Regions from separate parts of the Undibacterium sp. TJN25 genome, predicted to be linked through region 1. Evidence: predicted binding sites of a transcription regulator. Region 1 holds the regulator's gene; the other holds the start of a gene.
What was found. Region 1 encodes LexA, which represses DNA repair genes until DNA is damaged. Its sites were predicted from a motif close to ACTGTATNNNNATACAGT; they were not measured.

Region 1 (8,111 bases):
ACCCATTGCATTGGCAATGAACAACGTAATCGCGCCGCCGGTTTCAGCACAGAAACCGCCCACTGGTTTCAGCTTGGTAATCTTTTGTCCCATGGTCTTGACAATGCGCCAGCCGCCGAACAGCGTGCCCATGCCGATGGCGGCATAACAGGCAGTGATAACCCACCATGGCAAGGAATCGCCCTTGGCAAGGTAGCCCGATGCGATCAGCAACATCCAGATAATGCCCATGGTTTTCTGTGCATCGTTGCCGCCATGGCCCAGGCTGTACATCGATGCCGATATCAGTTGCAGGCGGCGGAACCATTTGTCTACCTTCATCGGCGTGGAACGCACAAACAGCCACGAGACGATCAGCATCATCAAGGAGCCCAGCACAAAACCCAGCAAGGGCGAGATGACGATAAAGGTCACGGTTTTGATCAGGCCTTCGGAAACCAGCGCGCTGGTGCCGGACTTGGCAACCGCAGCGCCGACCAGGCCGCCGATCAGCGCATGCGACGAAGACGAGGGGATGCCGAAATACCAGGTGACCAGATTCCAGAAAATGGCCCCGACCAGCGCGCCGAAGATCACATATTGGTCGACGATGGACGCATCAATGGTACCTGTGCCGACTGTCGAGGCGACCTTCAGGTGGAAAAAGAAAATGGCGACAACGTTGAAAAAGGCTGCCATCGCGACTGCGGTCTGCGGTTTCAACACGCCGGTGGAAACAACGGTGGCAATGGCGTTCGCAGCATCGTGGAAGCCATTCATGAAATCAAATATCAATGCCAGGCCGATCAACAGGACGAGGACATAAATGCTGATTTGGAGGGTATGCATGGGGTATCACTTCTTGTTTTTGCGTTCTTGGGCGACGCATTTGCTTGTCAATACTTCGGCCGGTCCGGCGCACTGCCGGGTCCGGCCTCATTTCAATGAGTACAGCGCCGCTTACGCGTTTTCTACGATGATGCCTTCGATGATGTTGGCCACATCTTCGCAACGGTCGGTCACGGTCTCCAGGATTTCGTAGATAGCCTTCAGCTTGATCAGGTTGCGCACGTCCGGCTCGTCGCGGAACAGTTTGGACATCGCTGCGCGCATCACATGGTCGGCGTCTGATTCGAGCCTGTCTATTTCTTCGCAAATCAGCAGGATCTCGCGCGAGTTATCCATATTGCTTAGCAGGGCTACCGCCGCTTTTACTTTTTCGGCGCAGGCCAGGCACAGTTCTGCCAGACGCTTGGCTTCCGGCGTGATCTCGCGGATGTCGTACAGGGAAATGGTCTGGCCGGCGTCTTCCAGCAAATCCAGGATGTCGTCCATGCGTGTGATCAGCTTGTGGATGTCGTCCCTGTCCAGCGGAGTGATGAAGGTTTTATGCAGCAGTTCTATCGTGTTATGGGTGACCGTATCAGCCTGTTTTTCTATGACTTCGATCGCATGCACGCGGTTTTCAAGGTCGTCGAAATTAGTCATCAGTGCGACCATTTCCTTCGCGCCTTTGACACACAGTTCTGCGTGCTGGTTGAAGAGGTCAAAAAACTTGCCCTCGGTGGGCATCAATCGTCCAAACATTTTTTTCTCGCTGAAAATAGAACATTCTAAAACATACACTTTGCGGAGCTTGCTTGCCAAAGACAGCACGGCTCCCGGAAAACTGCTACTACGGCAAATGCCGCACTTTATTCATTATCGCCATATACCGACAAGGAGCCGGTGTAATTATCAAACTTGGTGTACTCGCCCAGGAAGGTCAGGCGCACGCTGCCGATCGGGCCGTTACGCTGCTTGCCGATGATAATCTCGGCGGTTCCCTTGTCCGGCGAATCGGGGTTGTACACCTGGTCGCGGTAGATGAACAGGATGACGTCGGCATCCTGTTCGATCGCGCCGGATTCGCGCAGATCGGACATCACGGGGCGCTTGTTCGGCCGCTGCTCCAGCGAACGGTTCAGCTGCGACAGTGCGATCACCGGGCATTGCAATTCCTTGGCCAGGCCTTTCAGGTTCCGTGAAATTTCGGAGATCTCAGTTGCCCGGTTTTCGCCGGCAGAGTTACCGGACATCAGCTGCAAGTAATCGATGATGATCAGACCAAGCTTGCCGCACTGGCGAGACAGGCGGCGCGAACGCGCGCGCAACTCAATGGAACTGAGCGCCGGCGTTTCATCGATGTACAACTGCGCGTCGTTCATCTTCTGGATCGCATGCGTCAGGCGCGGCCAGTCTTCATCGATCAGGCGGCCGGTACGCAGCCGGTGCTGGTCCAGGCGACCTACTGAGCCCAGCATACGCATCGCCAGCTGGGCGCCGCCCATTTCCATCGAAAAGACGGCAACCGGCAAGCCGCTGTCGATGGCGACGTTTTCACCGATATTGATGGAGAATGCGGTCTTGCCCATTGAGGGGCGTCCGGCAACGATGATAAGGTCGCCGGGCTGCAGGCCGGACGTCATGCGGTCCAGGTCGTTAAAGCCCGTAGGCACGCCGGTAATGTCGCTGGTGTGGTCGCGGTTGTAGAGTTCATCGATGCGCTCCACCACCTGCGTCAGCAGCGGCTGGATCGCGGTAAAGCCCTGCGCGCCGCGCGCGCCCTCTTCCGCGATCGCGAAGATCTTGGATTCCGCATCGTCCAGCATCTGCTTGACTTCCTTGCCCTGCGGATTGAACGCATTGCCGGCAATTTCATCGGCCACGGTAATCAGCTTGCGCAGCACGCCGCGGTCGCGCACGATTTCTGCATAGCGGCGGATATTGGCCGCCGAAGGCGTGTTCTGCGCCAGCGCATTCAGGTAGCTCAGGCCGCCTGCGTCGTCGGCCTTGCCGATGCCTGTAAGCGCTTCAAATACGGTGATTACGTCGGCGGGTTTGGAGCTGTTGATCAGCTTGACCATGCACGCAAAGATGATGCGGTGATCGTAGCGGTAAAAATCATCTTCCCGGATGAAATCCGCGATCCTGTCCCACGCGGCGTTATCCAGCAGCAAACCGCCAAGCACTGACTGCTCTGCTTCTATGGAATGCGGGGGTACGCGGATGGAATCGAGTTGCGGATCGGAAGGAGCTTTCATGGCGCGCATTATACCTGCTAATTCAATTTGAAAAGAACTCGACGCAGAGGCAAAATGCCCCTTTGTATCGAATAAAGCACAACGCCCCGGGCATCCGGATAATCATCCAAATTATTTTAAAAATAAATTAGCAACCAGGCAAGCTGCCAACTCAATGCACCGGCCATATCAAGTATAAAAATGACACAGACGCACACAAAAAAAGCCGGGCGAACCCGGCTTTTTTTCAGCAATGACGCTACGTATTAAGCGTGCTCGCCTACTACGGAAACAGTCACTTCAACCACTACGTCTGTATGCAGAGCAACAGAAACAGGATGATCGCCAGTAGTTTTCAGTGGACCCATAGGCATACGGATCTGTGATTTTTCAACTGCGAAACCTTGTTTGGTCAGGGCCTCAGCGATATCGTGGTTAGTCACGGAACCGAACAAACGGCCGTCAACACCGGATTTTTGAGAAATCTGAACGGTCAGACCGCTCAGTTTTTCGCCTTGTTTTTCAGCGGCTGCCAATTTTTCGGCGGCTGCTTTTTCCAGGTCTGCGCGTTTTGCTTCGAATTCAGCAATCGCTGCAGCAGTCGCACGGCGAGCCATGCGTTGCGGGATCAGGAAGTTGCGAGCGTAGCCGTCTTTTACACGAACTACATCACCCAGGTTGCCGAGATTAACGACTTTATCAATCAGAATAACTTGCATATTTTTCTCCTAAACGTTCAGCCGTCAATTACGCTGTGTGCAGATCAGTGTATGGCAGCAACGCGAGGTAGCGTGCGCGCTTGATTGCTGTGTCAACTTGACGTTGATACAGGGCTTTAGTACCTGTCAGACGTGCTGGCATGATTTTGCCGTTTTCTTGCACGAAGTCTTTCAGTGTGTCGATGTCTTTGTAATCAACTTGTTCTACGTGTGCAGCGGTGAAGCGGCAGAATTTTTTACGCTTGAACAGTGGATTTTGTTGCTGACGCTTTTGTTTCAGCTTGCTTTTATCAAATTTTTTACCGAATGCCATTTTTGGCTCCTAATCAGGTGGTAGCTTCGAATTCAACGATGTGAAATACGAGGCTTTTGCTATTGCGGTTCTTGCGCGACAAAAAACCCGTGAATGCCATGACGACGCCCAACTCTATGTCCATGAATCGTTTTGAGATTTCACCCGCAGCTATTGCGGATATTTCAAATTCGACCAGGCGGCTGGTGTTGGCCTCCATCTGCTGCGAGCTATGCATCAATATTGCTGAAGCTATCGGAATTCCGGCCGGCGTATAACGCAACACACCTTTTTCCGCAATACTGGCAACGACTCTAAGCTGGTTCACTGATTTCTGTTGCGTCCTCTAACAGGTCAAATACGAATGAATTAAGCTGCAGGCGCTTCAACGCGTGAAGTCTTGGCAGCATCTTCCTTCTGTACTGCTTTCATCATTGGCGAAGGAGCTGTTTCAGCTTTTTTCATTTTTACTGTGAGGTGGCGCAGAACGGCATCATTGAATTTGAATGCTGTTTCCAACTCAAGCAAAGTCTCAGCGTCGCACTCGATGTTCATGCAAACATAGTGAGCTTTCGCCAGCTTCTGGATCATGTAGGCGAGTTGACGGCGGCCCCAGTCTTCCACACGGTGAACTTGACCGTTGCGGGCTGTAACGCTGGCTTTGTAGCGTTCGATCATTGCAGGCACTTGCTCGCTTTGATCCGGGTGTACGATAAATACGATTTCATAATGACGCATATATTCTCCTTGTGGACAATAAAATAGCCCGCCTCGGCGTCAAGACGAGTGCGGGAAGAGGAAAGCCCACGACTATACCCGGTTTTGCCAAATTGTTCAATAGTTTCAGCCACTTGTTCCCTTTACCTCCGGGCGGATCGCGGCAGCGGCCATTTCAGTTCATCGGCCCGGCCGTCTTTTTCGTAGTTTCTGTGCTTTTTTCAGAATTTTCACAGCCAAGGCTTGCGTTTATAACTATATTTTGCGCTATACTGTACAAAAATACAGGCTGAGCATATAAGCAGCCTGTATTTATGTACACCAGCCCAGTCAGCCCTACATCAGAGAAACCACATGCTAAAACTTACTGCACGCCAGGAACAGATATTGACGCTGATCAAGGACGCCATCCAGAACACCGGCTTCCCACCCACCCGTGCCGAGATCGCCAATGAGCTGGGCTTTCGCTCCACCAATGCAGCGGAAGAGCATCTGCAGGCGCTGGCGCGCAAGGGGGCAATAGACATAGCCCCAGGTACATCGCGCGGCATACGCCTGCGCGAATCGGCGCACGACAGCAGCCGCACGTCAGGGATGCAATTGGCACTGCCCCACCCCGCGCTGATGCAGCTGAGCCTGCCGCTGATAGGCCGCGTTGCCGCCGGCTCGCCGATACTGGCGGAAGAACACGTGGACAAAACCTACGCGGTAGACCCGGCGATGTTTTCCGCAACGCCGGATTACCTGCTGAAGGTGCGAGGCATGTCGATGCGCGACGCCGGCATCCTGGATGGCGATTTGCTGGCGGTAAAAAAATCCGACCAGGCCAAGAACGGCCAGATCGTGGTCGCCCGCCTGGGTGAAGATGTTACCGTCAAACGCTACAAGCGTACCGGCTCCATTATTGAACTGCTGGCGGAAAATCCGGATTATCCGAACATCAAGGTCGGCGAGCAGGACGAGGATTTTTCACTGGAAGGCCTTGCCGTTGGCCTGGTGAGGGCGTGGACCTAAATCCGCCGCCATAGGTAGCCCGGAAAGAGCGCAGCGCAATCCGGGAGAACTTCATAAAAACGGTGAACAAACATCACTAATTTAAGCTCTGGCCCATCCAGACAGCAAAGCCAAGAAGGTCAATCGCACATGCCGACTAGCCTCCAATAAAAAAAACGCCCCGATTTTTATTCGGGGCGTTTTTGCATGAGACGAAGTTCTTAGTGCTTTACAACACCGGTATCTACCTGGCCGTCGGTCTTGGCAGCAGCCGCTGCGACCGGCACCTCCTCTTCCACCAGCTCTACCGGCTGACGCTCCAGCGCAATTTCCAGGACCTTGTCTATCCAGCGCACCGGGATGATTTCCAGTTTGTTTTTGACGTTGTCCGGAATCTCGGCCAGATCCTTGGCATTTTCTTCCGGAATCAGCACGGTCTTGATGCCGCCGCGATGAGCTGCCAGCAGCTTCTCTTTCAGGCCGCCGATAGGCAGGACTTCGCCGCGCAAGGTGATCTCACCCGTCATTGCCACGTCTGCGCGCACAGGGATGCCCGTGAACACCGATACCAGCGCCGTTGTCATCGCAATACCTGCCGATGGACCGTCTTTCGGCGTCGCGCCTTCCGGCACGTGGATATGGATATCGCTCTTCTCAAACACCTCAGCCTTGATGCCCAGACGCTTGGCGCGGCTGCGGACAACGGTGCGGGCCGCTTCGATCGACTCCTTCATGACGTCGCCCAGGGTACCGGTGCGTATGACGCCGCCTTTACCCGGCATCGACACAGCCTCGATCGTCAGCAGATCGCCGCCAACTTCAGTCCACGCCAGACCAACTACCTGGCCAACCTGGTTGTCCTTGACTGCCACGCCGAAATCATAACGGCGCACGCCCAGGAATTTATCCAGGTTTTTGGAACTGATGATCGCTTTCTTATCGCTTTTCTTCAGCAGCAGCATCTTGACGACTTTGCGGCAGATCTTGGAGATTTCACGCTCCAGCGAACGCACACCGGCTTCCCGCGTGTAGTAACGGATGATGTCGCGCAATGCACCTTCCGAAACGCTGATCTCTTCTTCCTTCAAACCATTGTTCTTGATTTGCTTCGGCAGCAGATAACGTTGCGCAATGCTGGTTTTTTCATCTTCGGTGTAACCCGACAAACGTATTACTTCCATCCTGTCCAGCAAAGCCGGCGGGATGTTGTATGAGTTGGACGTCGCCACGAACATCACATCGGACAGATCGAAATCCACCTCGATATAGTGGTCTGAGAAAGTGTGGTTCTGCTCAGGATCCAGCACCTCCAGCAAAGCGGACGAAGGATCGCCACGGAAATCGGCGCCCATCTTGTCTACTTCATCCAGCAGGAACAAAGGATTACGCACGCCTACCTTGGACAGGCTTTGCAAAATCTTGCCGGGCATGGAACCGATATAGGTGCGGCGGTGACCACGAATCTCGGCCTCGTCGCGAACGCCACCCAATGCCATGCGTACGAACTTGCGGTTCGTGGCGCGGGCAATGGACTGGCCCAGCGATGTCTTGCCGACGCCGGGAGGACCTACCAGACACAGGATAGGCGCCTTCAGCTTGTCCACGCGCTGTTGCACGGCAAGATATTCCAGGATGCGTTCTTTAACCTTATCCAGACCATAGTGGTCATCTTCCAACACCTTCTCGGCATTGGTCAGGTCATTATTGACCTTGGATTTTTTCTTCCACGGCAAATTGACGATGGTGTCGATGTAATTGCGCACGACGGTTGCTTCCGCAGACATCGGCGACATCATCTTCAGTTTCTTCAGTTCATTCTGAGCCTTGTCGCGCGCCTCTTTAGGCATCTTGGCAGCGATAATTTTCTTCTCCAGCTCGTCAATGTCGGCACCTTCTTCGCCTTCACCAAGTTCTTTCTGGATAGCCTTGACCTGCTCGTTCAGGTAGTACTCGCGCTGGGACTTTTCCATCTGGCGCTTGACGCGGCCACGGATGCGTTTTTCCACTTGCAGGATATCAAGCTCACCTTCCAACTGGCCGAGCAGATGCTCCAGGCGCTTGGCGACACTGAAAATCTCCAGGATGACCTGCTTCTGCTCCAGTTTCAGCGGCAGATGCGCCGCGATGGTGTCGGCTAGGCGGCCGGCGTCGTCGATTCCAGCCAGGGAAGCCAAAATTTCAGGCGGGATTTTTTTGTTCAGTTTGACGTACTGGTCAAACTGCTGGACGATCGCGCGGCGCATGGCCTCAACCTCGGAATCGTCGCCCTCTTCCAGCGCAACCGGTGTCAGGTCCGCGATGAAATGGGATTCGGTTTCGGTGATCTTGTGGATGCGTGCACGCTGAGCG
Region 2 (8,111 bases), on a different contig from region 1:
AAAGCTGTTGCACAGAATAATGTCACCTGTCCTGCTTTCCTGAAAGATGCCAATGCCCTGAGCGTCATCCTCTATGTCGTCGGACATGCCTAGAGGCTCAAGGTATTCGCGATCTTCGATTGTTGCGGATATGGGAACGATCTATTCTCATTTGCTATCTTTATCGAAAAGGGCGTCATGACTACACTGCAGTCATCGATGAGCACGACACGCCAGCCAGCAAAATTAAGCGGATAAGTGCACGACTCAACGAGGCCGGATGGATTGACACAATCTGCCGGCCTGTCGGAATGAATAGACGACGTAATGAGCTACTTATCTTATTTAACTATTTTGGAGAACGATCATGAAAGCAACCCAAGTTATCGCAGCAGCTGTTTTGGCACTGACAGGCGCAACAGCATTTGCCTCTGGTTATCAAGTCGGCGGTGAAGAATATGCCAGCTTCCCGATTCCCAATACTTTCAGCAAAACCGCTGCCAGCAGCAAAACCAAAGCGGAAGTGCGTGCGGAACTGGTCCAAGCCCGTGCGGAAGGCCAATTGATAGGTGGTGAAGAGTATGTCTCGACTGTCGGCAAAACAAGCAGCACCGTTAGCCGTGACGATGTCAAGGCGGAGGCAATCAAAGCCGCCAAAAATGGCAGCCACAATACTGAATACAGCTTCGGCGGCTAATGGCAGAAACCAGCTGCGGGACATGCCCGCAGCGTTAAGTGTCGGTTCAGTCTCATCCAGCATGCTCCTGGCCTCGTGGTCCGGAGCATTTTTTATTGTTTATTTTTTTGCCATGGCTACGACGGTGGCCGAGAAACCATTGCATCCGGGGCACTGCCAGCACGCATGCTGTGATTCGGGGATAATCCAGCTACTCTTTTAATAGCCTGGAAGGAAGACCATGAACGATATCTCCGTATTCCCTGTCACCGGGAAATGGCCCGCGCAACATCCTGAGCGGCTTCAACTGTATTCATTACCCACGCCCAACGGGATTAAGGTATCCGTGATGCTGGAGGAAATTGGCCTGGCATACGAGCCGCATCTGGTCAGTTTCGACAAGAACGACCAGATGTCCGCGGAATTCCTGTCGCTGAACCCGAACAATAAAATCCCCGCTATCCTGGATCCCAACGGTCTAGGCGGCAAGCCGCTGGCGCTGTTTGAGTCCGGCGCCATACTGCTGTACCTGGCCGAGAAAACCGGCCAGCTGATACCGCAAGATGCCGCTGGCCGCTATGAAACGATACAGTGGCTGATGTTCCAGATGGGCGGTATCGGCCCCATGTTCGGCCAAGTGGGGTTTTTCCATAAATTTGCGGGCAAGGAGTATGAGGACAAACGCCCGCGGGACCGTTACATCGGCGAAGCGAAGCGCCTGCTGAATGTGCTGGAGCAGCGCCTTAATGGACGCGACTGGATCATGGGTGAGCAGTACACCATCGCCGATATTGCGGTTTTCCCATGGGTGCGTACACTGGTCGGCTTCTACGAAGCCAGTGAATTGGTTGGCATGGAGAATTTCCCTAACGTAATGCGGGTGTATCAGGCATTCATGGCGCGGCCGGCTGTCATCACAGGGATAGATGTACCTAAGCGCGGGTAATTACCTGTTTTCAGGCTGACTGCGGGGGTGGAAAAGTAGGCCCGGGAGCGGTGCAACCTGTAAAAAATCTGCATGAAACAGAAAATGCCAATTTTTTTCATTTGGTGCTTGCATAAAGCACTGTTTTTTTATACAGTGTCGCCAGATGCAAAAAATTAGGGCGAAGCAGATTCGCTTATTTGATCGATTTATTTTAAATTGCATGGTCGACAAGTTTCCTCGATACGCCGTGCACCACACCTGAAAGAATTTATGGACGACAGAAAACCGGATAACTCTGAAAAAGGCAAGGCTTTAGCTGCTGCGCTGGCGCAAATTGAAAAGCAGTTTGGCAAGGGCTCGGTCATGCGCATGGCCGACGGCGCGGTTGTGGAGGAAGTGCAGGTTGTGTCTACTGGTTCTTTAGGACTGGATATTGCTCTAGGTGTGGGCGGTTTGCCGCGTGGTCGGGTTGTGGAAATTTACGGTCCTGAATCTTCCGGTAAAACGACGCTGACGCTGCAGGTGATTGCAGAAATGCAAAAACTGGGCGGCACCTGCGCATTTATCGATGCCGAACATGCGCTGGACGTGGGGTATGCGCAGAAGCTGGGTGTGAACTTGTCCGACTTGCTGATTTCCCAGCCTGACACTGGTGAGCAAGCGCTGGAAATTACGGATGCGCTGGTGCGTTCGGGCAGTGTTGACCTGGTGGTTATCGACTCTGTGGCGGCATTGACGCCGCGCGCCGAGATTGAAGGCGATATGGGCGATTCTTTGCCAGGCTTGCAGGCACGCCTGATGTCCCAGGCTTTGCGCAAGCTGACCGGCAGCATCAAGCGTACCAACACATTGGTGATCTTCATTAACCAGATCCGGATGAAGATCGGCGTGATGTTCGGCAGCCCGGAAACAACGACTGGCGGCAATGCATTGAAATTCTACGCGTCTGTGCGGCTGGATATTCGCCGCACCGGCTCCATCAAGGCCGGCGATGAAGTGATCGGCAATGAAACCAAGGTCAAGGTCGTCAAGAACAAGGTAGCACCTCCATTCAAGGAAGCGCATTTTGATATTCTGTATGGAGAAGGCACTTCCCGTGAAGGTGAAATTCTGGACTTGGGCGCCGATGCCAAGATCGTTGAAAAAGCGGGTGCGTGGTATAGCTATAACGGTGAAAAAATCGGCCAGGGCAAGGACAATGCACGTAACTTCCTGAAAGAGCACCCTGAGTTGGCTTATGAAATCGAAAACAAGGTTCGCGACGGCCTGGGCGTGCCTTTGTTACCGGAAAAAGTAAGCGCTTAAATCCTGTTTGGCTTAGGCCGCAAGCGATTTGCCTGCCTGATGCTACATTACCGTGCCGGCCATATCTGAGCGATATGGCCGGTTTTGGTTTTTGGGGCCGTAAATTTGATTTTATTTATCGTTAATCTAGGTGATTGATCCGGGAATATGGCCAAACTGCAGATCAGCCTGAAGGCGAGAGCCTTGCGATATCTGTCTATGCGGGAGCACAGCCGTATGGAGCTGGAGCGCAAGCTGTCTCGCTACGCAGAAGAGAAGGACGATATTCCGGCTTTGCTGGACATGCTGGAGGCTGCCAAATATTTGTCCGCGGAGCGTTTTTCCGATTCGCTGGTCAACCGGCGTTCGGCCCGATTCGGCAATAATCGTATTATCGCGGAACTGCAAAGTCATGGCTTGCCCGGAGAGGAAATCAGCCGGGTCAAGGTGGAGTTGGTTGAATCGGAGGCGGAGCGGGCCGTCGACACGCTGCACAGAAAATATCCGGTAGCACCTACCGAACACGTCGAGCGTGCAAAACAGGCAAGATTTTTACAGCAGCGGGGGTTTTCCAGCCGGGCAATACAGGCAGCCATGCGCGCTCCGCGTGAGGATGAAGAGGATTGATTTGTAGCGGAGTCTTGAAATCCCGGCAAATTTTCTATCAAAACTTAATCGCTACACATCGTTTTCTGCGGCGCAAAACGCGGAAAACTGACATCGCAGGTGAGTTGGCAGGCTAGCTGTGCTAAACTCCTATGGTTTTTTGCAGCGCCGCAAGAGCGGCTGTTATCGTAGAAACTGCGGTAACGACACGCAATTGTGGCTCTTTTATATTAATAGCCGCCTGCAGGCATCATGCCCTTATCACCATCCACATCCCGTCGTGCGTTAAAGCATACGCGCGCAATCACTATCGAGGCGTTTGCCCGTGACGACGGCTTGTGGGATCTTGACGCTCACATCACCGATACGAAAACCCGCGATATCAAACTCGCTTCGGGGATTCTTCCCACCGGCTCAGCCTTGCACGACCTTACCCTGCGCATCACCATCGATACCAGCTTCAATGTTGTCGATGCCGAGGCTGTGTCGGACGCCGTTCCCTATCCTGGTTTTTGCGACACGATAGGTCCGGATTATAAAAAGCTGATTGGTTTGAACTTGATGAAACAGTTCCGTCAGGGTGTTAAGGAAAGGATGTCTGGTATTCAGGGCTGCACGCATTTGTCGGAAATGGCGCAAGTATTGCCGACGGCTGCAGTGCAGGCTTTTGCCGGCGAAATTATTGATACGCGCGACGGGGCGAGCAGTTCAGAGCAAGCCAAGCAGCCGTTTCAGCTTGACCGTTGCCATGCGCTGCGCCTGGATGGGCCGGCGGTTGCGCAATATTACCCGCGGTGGGCGATTAAACCGTCCTCCGCAAATTAGTTAATTAGTCTAACTACGTTTGTTTTATTTTTACGATTAATTTTTATTATTACTACCTCAGTGTCTGAAGGGAACTCGTATGAAAATCCATGAGTATCAGGGTAAAGAAATCCTCCGCAAATTCGGAGTGACAGTACCGCGCGGTATTCCATGTCTGTCCGTTGATGAAGCGGTCAAAGCAGCAGAGACGCTAGGCGGCCCGGTATGGGTTGTCAAAGCCCAGATCCATGCGGGCGGTCGCGGTAAAGGCGGCGGCGTTAAAGTGGCAAAGTCCCTGGAACAAGTCCGTGAATACGCCAATGCGATTCTTGGCATGCAGCTGGTAACCCATCAGACTAGCCCTGAAGGCCAGAAAGTACGCCGCCTGCTGATCGAAGAAGGCGCGGACATCAAAAAAGAACTGTACGTCAGTATGGTGACCGACCGTGTAAGCCAGCGCGTGGTCCTGATGGCCTCCAGCGAAGGCGGCATGGACATTGAGGAAGTGGCTGAGAAGCACCCTGAGCTGATCCACCAGATTGCGATCGACCCGACTGCTGGCCTGCAAGACGGCGAAGCCGACGACATCGCTCGTAAAATTGGCGTACCTGAAGCCTCCATCGTCGATGCACGCACCCAGTTGAAAGGCTTGTACAAAGCCTTCATGGAAACCGACTGCTCGCTGGCAGAGATCAATCCTTTGATTTTGACCGGCTCCGGCAAAGTCATCGCGCTGGATGCAAAATTCAACTTCGATGCCAACGCGCTGTTCCGTCAACCGGAAATCGTTGCCTACCGCGACCTGGATGAAGAAGATCCAGCAGAAATCGAAGCATCCAAATTCGACCTGGCTTATATCTCCCTGGACGGCAATATTGGCTGCCTGGTGAATGGTGCCGGCCTGGCGATGGCGACGATGGATACGATCAAGCTGTTTGGCGGCGAACCTGCCAACTTCCTGGACGTAGGCGGCGGTGCAACTGCTGAAAAAGTGACTGAAGCCTTCAAGATCATGTTGAAAAACCCAGGCCTGAAAGCCATCCTGGTCAACATTTTCGGCGGCATCATGCGTTGCGACGTCATCGCCGAAGGCGTGATCACCGCATCCAAGGCCGTGTCGCTGCAAGTGCCGCTGGTGGTCCGCATGAAGGGCACCAATGAAGAGATCGGCAAACAGATGCTGGCTGACTCCGGTCTGCCTATCATCGCTGCAGACACCATGGAAGAAGCAGCGCAGAAAGTTGTTGCCGCTGCAGCCCAAGCTAAATAATCGCAAGGAAAAGATATGTCTATCCTGATCAATAAAGACACAAAAGTCATTACCCAAGGTATTACCGGCAAGACCGGCCAGTTTCACACACGCATGTGCCGTGACTACGCCAACGGCAAGAATTGCTTCGTCGCCGGCGTAAACCCGAAAAAAGCCGGTGAAGACTTCGAAGGCATTCCTATTTTCGCCAACGTCAGTGAAGCCAAGGCCGCAACGGGCGCGACTGTCTCGGTTATCTACGTGCCTCCTGCAGGTGCGGCGGCAGCTATCTGGGAAGCGGTGGAAGCCGACCTGGATCTGGCAATCTGCATCACTGAAGGCATTCCTGTCCGCGACATGATGATGCTGAAAGACCGCATGGCAAAATCCGGCAGCAAAACCAAGCTGCTCGGACCTAACTGCCCTGGTCTGATCACTCCTGACGAAATCAAGATCGGCATCATGCCTGGCCATATCCACCGCAAGGGTCGTATCGGCGTAGTCTCCCGCTCCGGTACGCTGACGTATGAAGCAGTCGGCCAGCTGACAGCATTGGGTCTGGGCCAGTCTTCGGCAGTCGGCATCGGCGGCGATCCTATCAACGGCTTGAAGCACATCGACATCATGAAGGCGTTCAACGACGATCCTGACACTGATGCTGTGATCATGATTGGCGAAATCGGCGGTCCTGACGAAGCCAATGCATCCTACTGGGTACGCGACAACATGAAAAAACCAGTCGTCGGCTTCATCGCTGGTGTGACAGCTCCTCCGGGCAAGCGTATGGGCCACGCCGGTGCGCTGATCTCTGGTGGCGCCGACACGGCACAAGCCAAGCTGGACATCATGGAAGAATGCGGCATTAAAGCAACCAAGAACCCGTCAGAAATGGCGCGTTTGCTGAAAGCGATGCTGTAAGCTTTTCAGCTAGGTGAACATGCAGGGAGCTCAGGCTCCCTGTTTTTTTATGTTCGCCGAAAAAACGCTTGCTGCATTGTGCTACTCATCGTACAGACTCCACGAGGCGCTTTACCTTTAAATAGATGGCGACCGGATGGCAGCGATAGCTGCTGCCGTAGTGCGTTATTCTTAATGTTTAAATAACATCCCGTATGCATGTCTATGGAGTTTTTCCTCGACCTTAACTGGTGGGCAGTCGGCCAGATCATCCTGATCGACATATTGCTGGGCGGCGACAACGCAATCGTCATTGCCCTCGCTTGCAGGAATTTGCCTCCCCACTTGCGCTTGCGCGGCATCGTGTGGGGAACCATAGGCGCCGTGGGCATACGCGTCGCACTGCTGGCGTTTGCCGTCACCGTGCTGCAGCTCGCCTACGTGAAGCTGGCGGGGGGAATATTACTGCTGTGGATTGCCTACCGGCTGTTAAAGGAAGATGGGAATGCGCACGATGCCATTCCTGCCGCAGGCCAGCTGCTGACGGCGATCGGGACGATCATGATCGCGGATCTGGTCATGAGTATGGACAACGTGCTGGCCGTGGCGAGCGCCGCACAGCAGGCCGAAGGACAAAACCAGTTGGTGCTGGTCATCTTCGGCATTCTGGTGAGCATCCCTGTCGTGGTCTGGGGAAGTACGCTGGTGTTGAAGCTGATGCAGAAATTTCTAATGATTATCACGCTGGGTGCAGCACTGCTGGGTTACCTTGGTGCAGCCATGGCGTGTACCGATGTGGCGTTATTGCCTTTTATAGCAGGCGCTTCTTCCTATCTGTTTATAACAATTCCCTTGCTTGGTGTTAAGCTTAGCGTACCTGGCTTATTGGGTGCATTTGCCATTGTGATTTGCGCCATAGGCGTGAGGCACAGGAAAACCGTCTAATTTTATTGTATTGTTTACCCATATCCATGCCTTTTCAGCACGTATTAGAGTTCAGCGGCCTCAGCGACATAGGACAGGTTAGAACGCACAATGAAGATGCGATAGAAATCTGCACCGAGTCGGGCTTTGTCGTGCTCGCCGACGGCATGGGCGGTTACAACGCAGGCGAAGTCGCCAGCACCATCACGACCGATGTCATCAGCAAAGCGCTCAAATCCCGGCTGCGCTCGCACTGGGCGCAGGTATTTCCTACGTCGGCCCACACGGTGAAGCGCTGGATGAGCGATGCCATCCAGTCTGCTAACGATACCGTCATTGAAGCCGCCCAGCTCAACTCTGAATATGCCGGCATGGGGACCACGGTAGTGGTGGCTCATTTCCACCAGGATCTGTTGCTGGTCGCCCACGTCGGCGATTCACGCGCCTACCGCTACCGCGCCGATTACCTGAGCCAGATCACGCACGACCATTCGGTGCTGCAGGCACAGATAGACGCCGGCCTGATCAGCGAGGAGCATGCGCAGTTTTCTCCGATCAAGAACCTGATTACGCGCGCCGTGGGCGTGCAGCATGAAATGGAAATCGACATCCTGGAGCATCCGGCGAAGGAGGGGGATATTTACCTGTTGTGCTCCGACGGATTGACCGACATGCTTAATCATGATGAAATTCATGCCATCATGACTGAATATTCATCCAATCTTGAAGAGTGCTGCCAGGCCCTGGTCGGTAACGCCAACGCC

Region 2: recA (recombinase RecA) is a predicted target of LexA. The motif match lies at 1,721-1,738, and genes of this name have one in related genera.

The regions. Positions count from the first base shown of each region.
Region 1 covers NZ_JBMPPM010000002.1:474,807-482,917, reverse strand. The annotation lists gene ACO0LO_RS05915 (inorganic phosphate transporter) at 1-828, opposite strand, end outside; gene ACO0LO_RS05910 (DUF47 domain-containing protein) at 940-1,566, opposite strand; gene ACO0LO_RS05905 (replicative DNA helicase) at 1,674-3,062, opposite strand; gene rplI (50S ribosomal protein L9) at 3,308-3,760, opposite strand; gene rpsR (30S ribosomal protein S18) at 3,789-4,073, opposite strand; gene priB (primosomal replication protein N) at 4,087-4,380, opposite strand; gene rpsF (30S ribosomal protein S6) at 4,422-4,790, opposite strand; gene lexA (transcriptional repressor LexA) at 5,124-5,783, shown strand; gene lon (endopeptidase La) at 5,984-8,111, opposite strand, start outside.
Region 2 covers NZ_JBMPPM010000004.1:204,643-212,753, reverse strand. The annotation lists gene ACO0LO_RS11115 (DUF4148 domain-containing protein) at 347-676, shown strand; gene ACO0LO_RS11110 (glutathione binding-like protein) at 897-1,601, shown strand; gene recA (recombinase RecA) at 1,854-2,888, shown strand; gene recX (recombination regulator RecX) at 3,036-3,494, shown strand; gene ACO0LO_RS11095 (DUF2889 domain-containing protein) at 3,726-4,298, shown strand; gene sucC (ADP-forming succinate--CoA ligase subunit beta) at 4,363-5,547, shown strand; gene sucD (succinate--CoA ligase subunit alpha) at 5,563-6,444, shown strand; gene ACO0LO_RS11080 (TerC family protein) at 6,649-7,368, shown strand; gene ACO0LO_RS11075 (Stp1/IreP family PP2C-type Ser/Thr phosphatase) at 7,395-8,111, shown strand, end outside.